2 regions of the Streptomyces sp. NPDC042371 genome follow, and region 2 is predicted to be linked to the other one. Evidence: riboswitches for the same ligand, from Rfam matches in the RefSeq annotation. Region 2 holds a riboswitch; the other holds the start of a gene.
What was found. Region 2 has a riboswitch for glycine ahead of gcvT (glycine cleavage system aminomethyltransferase GcvT). Riboswitches for the same ligand answer to the same signal wherever they lie in the genome.

Region 1: another riboswitch for glycine. It lies ahead of gcvP (aminomethyl-transferring glycine dehydrogenase); the one in region 2 lies ahead of gcvT (glycine cleavage system aminomethyltransferase GcvT).

What each region holds. Positions count from the first base shown of each region.
Region 1 covers NZ_JBWKAP010000014.1:150,230-153,628, reverse strand. The annotation lists gene AC068B_RS34140 (DNA polymerase IV) at 1-920, shown strand, start outside; gene AC068B_RS34135 (PRC-barrel domain-containing protein) at 928-1,317, opposite strand; glycine riboswitch at 1,462-1,561, shown strand; gene gcvP (aminomethyl-transferring glycine dehydrogenase) at 1,749-3,399, shown strand, end outside.
Region 2 covers NZ_JBWKAP010000010.1:67,093-70,491, forward strand. The annotation lists gene gcvH (glycine cleavage system protein GcvH) at 1-66, opposite strand, end outside; gene gcvT (glycine cleavage system aminomethyltransferase GcvT) at 125-1,258, opposite strand; glycine riboswitch at 1,294-1,406, opposite strand; glycine riboswitch at 1,407-1,515, opposite strand; gene AC068B_RS28790 (AAA family ATPase) at 1,665-2,354, shown strand; gene AC068B_RS28795 (enhanced serine sensitivity protein SseB) at 2,414-3,196, shown strand; gene AC068B_RS28800 (enhanced serine sensitivity protein SseB C-terminal domain-containing protein) at 3,259-3,399, shown strand, end outside.

The DNA of each region.
Region 1 (3,399 bases), on a different contig from region 2:
AGCGGGCGCTCCTGGGCCCGATGCCGGTGCGGACGCTGCCCGGCGTGGGGCCTGCCACGGGCGACCATCTGCGGCGGGCCGGGATCCTCACGGTCGCCGAGATCGCCGAGGCCGGTGAGGACGAGCTCGTACGGCTCCTGGGGAAGGCGCACGGCGGCTCTCTGTACGCGATGGCGCTCGCGCACGACGAGCGGCCTGTGGTGGCCGAGCGGGAGTCGAAGTCGGTCAGCGTCGAGGACACGTACGACGTGGACATCCACGACCGGGTGCGGGTCAGGGCGGAGGTCGCGCGGCTCGCCGAGCGGTGTGTGCAGCGGCTGCGGGCGGCGGGGCACTCGGGGCGGACCATCGTGCTCAAGGTGCGCAGGTTCGACTTCTCCACGCTGACGCGCTCCGAGACGCTCCGTGGGCCCACGGACGACCCCGGGGTGGTGCGGGAGGCCGCGGCGCGGCTGCTGGAGGCCGTGGACACCACGGGCGGGGTCCGGCTCCTGGGAGTGGGCGTCACGGGCCTCGCGGACTACACGCAGGAGGACCTCTTCGCGCAGGCGCAGGCGCAGGCGCAGGCTCAGGCGGCGGTGGAGGCCGAGGCGCAGGCCGGGGCGGAGGGGGCGTCTCCGGGCGAGGGCGACGAGGCCGTGTCCGGGGAGGCGGGGCGGCCGGAGGAGCCGGAGAAGGGGGGTGCTGAAGAGCCGGTGGCGCCGGTGGAGAGACGGTGGTCGGCCGGGCACGACGTGCGGCATGCCGAGTACGGGCACGGGTGGGTGCAGGGGAGCGGCCTGGGCCGGGTGACGGTGCGCTTCGAGACGCCGCTTTCGGCGCCGGGGCGGGTGCGGACGTTCCGTACGGACGACCCGGAGCTGGTGCCTGCGGAGCCGCTGCCGCTGGTGGCCGCGCCCCCGGCCCCCGCTGCCGGATGAGGTCGCTTCAGGGCGTCTCGGTACCTGCGACCTGGCCGAAGTTCTGGTCCGGGGGCGGTGCGGCGGGCGGGGTGCCCGGGGGTGTCGTGTCCAGGCCGTAGTGGTGGTAGAGCTGGAGCTCCTGCTCGGGAGAGAGGTGGCGGCCCACTCCGAAGTCCGGGGCGTCCCTGATCAGGGCCCGTTCGAAGGGGATGCGCAGGGTGCCGTCCTCGACGAGTTCGCTGGGTTCCAGGGGGACGAAGGCGTCCCGGCTGAAGAGACCGGTGCGTATGGCTGCCCATTCCGGTGCGCCGGTGGCATCGTCGAGGTAGACCTCGTCGATCGTGCCGATCTTCGCCCCGTTCCGGTCGAACGCCTTGCGGCCGATCAGGTTGCGCGGATCGATATCGGTCTGCACGGGCCCTCCAGCTGGTCGCGGCTTGTCGAAATCGGGCGTAACTCATCCTTAATCATTCGTAGTCACTACGAAAGAGCACTTCGGGGCAGGTGGCCACTCGAGGGATCGGTCCTGGTCCTCGCTGGTAGGCTGGCGCCTGGCTGCTGACCCCGTGCGGGAGAGCTCTCCGGAACGTACTTCCCGGAGGCGCCGAAGGAGCAAATCCTCCCCGGAATCTCTCAGGCACCCGTACCGCACGGACGAGGTCACTCTGGAAAGCAGGGCGGGCGTCGGGCGGGCACGTTCGGAACCCTTCCTCACCGACGGTGAAAGCAGATCTGTCGCAAGACGGGCCTGTGAAGCTCTCAGGTTGACATGACAGAGGGGGAGGCCGTCCGGGTACCCGCGCCGTGGTACCCCTCGCAGGTCGTGCAGACCAGGAGGCCTCCGCAATGACTGCCACCAATCGCATCCCGCTCTCCGAGCTCGAAGCGGGCATCCCCTTCGAGCAGCGGCACATCGGGCCCGATGCGGAAGCGCGGGCCAAGATGCTCGCGCAGGTCGGGTACGGCTCGCTCGACGAGCTGACGGCCGCCGCGGTGCCGGATGTGATCAAGAACGCCGAGGCGCTGAACCTGCCCGGCGCGCGTACCGAGGCCGAAGTGCTGGCCGAGCTGCGCTCCCTCGCCGACCGCAACCAGGTCCTCGATTCCATGATCGGACTCGGCTACTACGGCACCTTCACCCCGCCGGTCATCCTGCGGAACGTGATGGAGAACCCGGCCTGGTACACCGCCTACACGCCGTACCAGCCCGAGATCTCGCAGGGCAGGCTCGAGGCGCTCCTCAACTTCCAGACGATGGTCGCCGAGCTGACCGGCCTGCCCACCTCCGGGGCCTCGCTCCTCGACGAGGGCACCGCCGCCGCGGAGGCCATGGCCCTTTCGCGCCGCATGGGCAAGGTCAAGAACGGCGTCTTCGTCGTCGACGCCGACGCCCTGCCGCAGACCATCGCCGTCATCCAGACCCGCGCCGAGCCCACCGGCGTAGAGATCGTCGTCGCCGATCTGAGCGAGGGCATTCCGGCCGAGGTCGCCGAGCGCGGCGTCGTGGGCGTGCTCGTCCAGTACCCGGGCGCCTCCGGTGCCGTACGGGACATAAAGCCGCTCATTGACGAGGCCCACGAGCTCGGCGCAGTCGTCACCGTCGCCGCCGACCTGCTCGCCCTCACCCTGCTCACCTCGCCCGGCGAGCTGGGCGCCGACATCGCCGTCGGCACGACGCAGCGCTTCGGCGTACCGATGGGCTTCGGCGGCCCGCACGCCGGATACATGGCGGTGCGCGAGAAGTTCGCGCGCAGCCTCCCGGGGCGGCTCGTCGGTGTCTCCGTCGACGCCGACGGCAACAAGGCCTACCGGCTCGCCCTGCAGACCCGTGAGCAGCACATCCGCCGCGAGAAGGCCACCAGTAACATCTGTACCGCTCAGGTGCTGCTCGCCGTCATGGCCGGAATGTACGCCGTGTACCACGGGCCCGAGGGCCTCAAGTCCATTGCGCGGCGCACCCACCGGTACGCGACGCTGCTCGCCGCCGGGCTCACCGCCGGTGGCGTCGAGGTCGTCCACGGCGCGTACTTCGACACGCTGACCGTGCGCGTCGAGGGCAGGGCCGAGGAGCTCGTCGCCGCCGCCCGCGAAGGCGGCGTGAACATCCACCAGATCGACGCCGACCACGTCTCCCTCGCCTGCGACGAGACCACGACGCGGGCTCAGCTGGCCGCCGTGTGGGGCGCGTTCGGGGTCGAGGCCGATGTCCAGGAGCTGGACGCCGCCACCGCGGACACGCTGCCCGAGGGCCTGCTGCGCGGCGACGACTACCTGGCGCACCCGGTCTTCCACCAGCACCGCTCCGAGACCGCGATGCTGCGCTACCTGCGCAAGCTCGCCGACCGCGACTACGCGCTGGACCGCGGCATGATCCCGCTGGGCTCCTGCACCATGAAGCTCAACGCGACCACCGAGATGGAGCCGGTCACCTGGCCCGAGTTCGGCCAGCTGCATCCCTTCGCGCCCGCCCAGCAGGCGCAGGGGTACCTCACGCTCA
Region 2 (3,399 bases):
GCCGTCCTCGGTGGCCGACAGCCACTCGTGCTCCTTGCTGTAACGCAGCTGCTGGGGGTTGCTCATGACCTGAATTCTCCTGTACGCGGGTGTGTGCTGCGGAACGGGAAAGATGTGCGGGGGGTCACTTCTGGCGCTTGTAGAACGGCAGCGCCACGACCTCGTAGGGCTCGTGGGTGCCGCGGATGTCCACGCCCACGCCCTCCGTACCGGGAGCGGCGTGCTCCGCGTCGACGTACGCGATCGCGATCGGCTTGCCCAGCGTCGGGGACGGGGCGCCGGAGGTGACCTCGCCGATCACCTTGCCGTCCGCGACCACCGGGAAACCGGCGCGCGGGACGCGGCGGCCCTCGGCGATCAGGCCGACCAGTTTGCGCGGCGGCGCGGTCTCGGCGCGCTCCGCGGCGGCGGCGAGCGCGGCGCGCCCGAGGAAGGTGTCCGACTGGCTGGTCTTCTCGAACTTCACGACCCGGCCGAGGCCCGCGTCGAACGGCGTCAGCTCGGCGGTCAGCTCGTGCCCGTACAGCGGCATGCCCGCCTCAAGGCGCAGCGTGTCGCGGCAGGAGAGACCGGCCGGGACCATGCCGACGGGCGTGCCTGCCTCCATCAGCGCGCCCCACAGCTTCTCCGCGTCGGAGGGGGCGACGAAGAGCTCGAAACCGTCCTCGCCGGTGTAGCCCGTGCGGGCGATGAGGGCGGAGACGCCCGCGACGGTGCCGGGCAGGCCCGCGTAGTACTTCAGGCCGTCCAGGTCCGCGTCGGTGAGCGACTTCAGGATGCCGGGGGACTCGGGGCCCTGGACGGCGAGCAGCGCGTACGCCTCGCGGTCGTCGCGGACCTCGACGTCGAACTCCTCGGCGCGGTTGCTCAGCTCGTTCAGGACGTTCTGGGCGTTGGAGGCATTGGCGACGACCATGTACTCGGGGGCCTCGGGCTCGCCGAGCCGGTAGACGATCAGGTCGTCCAGGATGCCGCCGTCCTCGGCGACGATCATGGTGTAGCGGGCGCGGCCGACGCCGATGGAGCCGATGTTGCCGACCAGCGCGAAGTTCAGGAAGTCCACGGCCTCGGGGCCGCTGACGGTGATCTCGCCCATGTGCGACAGGTCGAAGAGCCCTGCCTTGGTGCGCACGGCGTTGTGCTCGTCGCGCTCGCTGGCGTACCGCAGCGGCATGTCCCAGCCCGCGAAGTCGGTCATGGTCGCGCCGAGCGCGCGATGCACGGCATCGAGGGCGGTCAGACGGGGGGCAGTGCTCATGAAGGGAACTCCCAGGGCATGACGGGCGAGGTCGATCCTCCCCATCTGTCATCGGAACCTGAGAGGTTCGCCGGGAGTGTCCCGTCGTGCGGGACGTCCGGCTTGCACCTTGGGTGGGACCGCCGGGCGGTCCGCTTTTCAGATGTGCCTCGCCCGCGCGGTACGGGGCCTGAGAGATTCAAGGGAGGGACTTGCTCCTTCGGCGCCCCGGGCACACAGCACAAGCTGGGTTCCGGAGACTCTCCCGCGCGGATTCAAACGGCCTGTATGGAGTTGGCGGGCACATCATTGCACGCGACTCTGTTCAGGGGGACCCGTGTCCGGCAGCGGGTTCCGTCACCCCGGAGTGCTCTTGTGCCGCATTACCTTCTCTTTACACTTGCGGGGGAAGCAGTACGTGACCGCTATGGGGAGGCCGATCACGGTGCGCAGCAGGACGAGTCTCTATGCCACTTCCACGGGGGTGGCACTGCCCAAGCAGGCTCCTGCCCCGGCCGCGGAGAGCTGCGGTCGGCTGCCCGCCGCCGTCGTCCGCGATCTGCGGCAGCGGGCCGGTCACAGCCCGCACCGCCTCACGTTCGGCGCGGGCGACCTGGTCGTCGTCTCCGGGCTGCCCGGCGGCGGGAAATCGACCCTGATGCGGCAGGCCGTCACGGGCCCGCGCATCGACTCCCAGGACACCCGCGACCGCTGGGCCGACCGGATGCCCCGCCTGCTGCCGTACGCGGCCTACCGCCCCCTGGTCCGCCTCGCGCACTACGCCACGCTGCGTCGCACGCTGCGCTCCGGTGAGAGCGTCGTCGTGCACGACTGCGGCACCCAGGCCTGGGTGCGCCGCTGGCTCGCCCGCGAGGCCGCACGGCGCGGCACGGCCCTGCACCTGCTGATGCTCGACGTCCCGGTGGACACGGCGCTGCGGGGCCAGCACGAGCGCGGCCGTGGCGTCTCGCGGTACGCGTTCGCACGCCACCGCAGGACGGTCGGCCGGCTGGTCGCCGCCACCGAGCGCGGCGACCTGCCGTTCGGCTGCCGCTCGGCCGTGCTGCTCGACCGGGCGGCGGCGCGGGTGCTGCGGGTGATCGCCTTCGACCGCTGAGCCGACCGGCGTTAGGGTTCGAGCCGCAGGCAGAGCGGTCGCGAGCAGGGGTTGGACAGATGGACTTTCCGGCGCAGGCACATGCCCATCCGTACGGCGGATGGCCGGGCAACGAACTGGAGGAGGTCCTTGCGGCCTCACTCGGCGCCCCCGCGTCCGCGGGCGGCCGCATCGTCGAGGTGCTCGGCCGCAGCCACCTCTGGGTACCGCTGCCGAACGGCGGCAGCCCCGAGAGCGGCACCCTGGACCTGCCGACTCTGGAGATCGAGGGCCAGGCGTACGTCCCCGTCTTCACCTCCGAGCAGCAGTTCCGCCAGGCCCTCGGCGACGCGGCCGACCGGATGGGCTGCACCGTGGCGCCCGCCGTCGAGTTCGCCCGCGGCCTCCCCCCGCAGCTGGGCATCGCGCTGAACCCGGACGGCACCGTCGGCGTCCCGCTGCCGCCGCCCGCCGTCGCCGAGCTCTGCCGGACGGGCCGCACCGAGCTGGACGGCCCGAGCACCGGTGGCCGGGTACGGCTGTTCGAGCCGGACTGGCAGGAGGACCCGGTGGACTTCCTGAGCGCCGCGGCACGGGAGTTCGAGGCCGCCGGAGTCGTGCTCACGGCGCGCCGCTGTCTGGCCCACGTGGAGACGGACGATCCGACGCTCTTCGTCGGCGTCGAGCTGTCCACCTGGGACGGCAACGCGCGCGACCTCCCCATGGAGGCGCTGGGCCGTGCCCTGGGGCAGGCCCCGGTCCCGTGGCCGGTGAACCTGGTGCTGCTCGACGTGGCGCAGGACCCCGTGGGCGACTGGCTGCGTGCGAAGGTGCGGCCTTTCTACCACCGGATCGCCGCTTAAGCTGGTTCCATTCCTCTGTCTTCCATAGGGTCGCCGAGTTCGTCACGAAGGGGCGGTTACGGGTGAGTGCGTCGGGCACGGCCGCGGCCGGGCACATCGAGCAGTTGCTGCGCCAGGTGACGCCGGGGCGTTACGACGCGTACGAGGCACTGCTGCGCGCGCTCGCCACCGACCAGGTGTGGATGCTGCTCTGGCACGGCCAG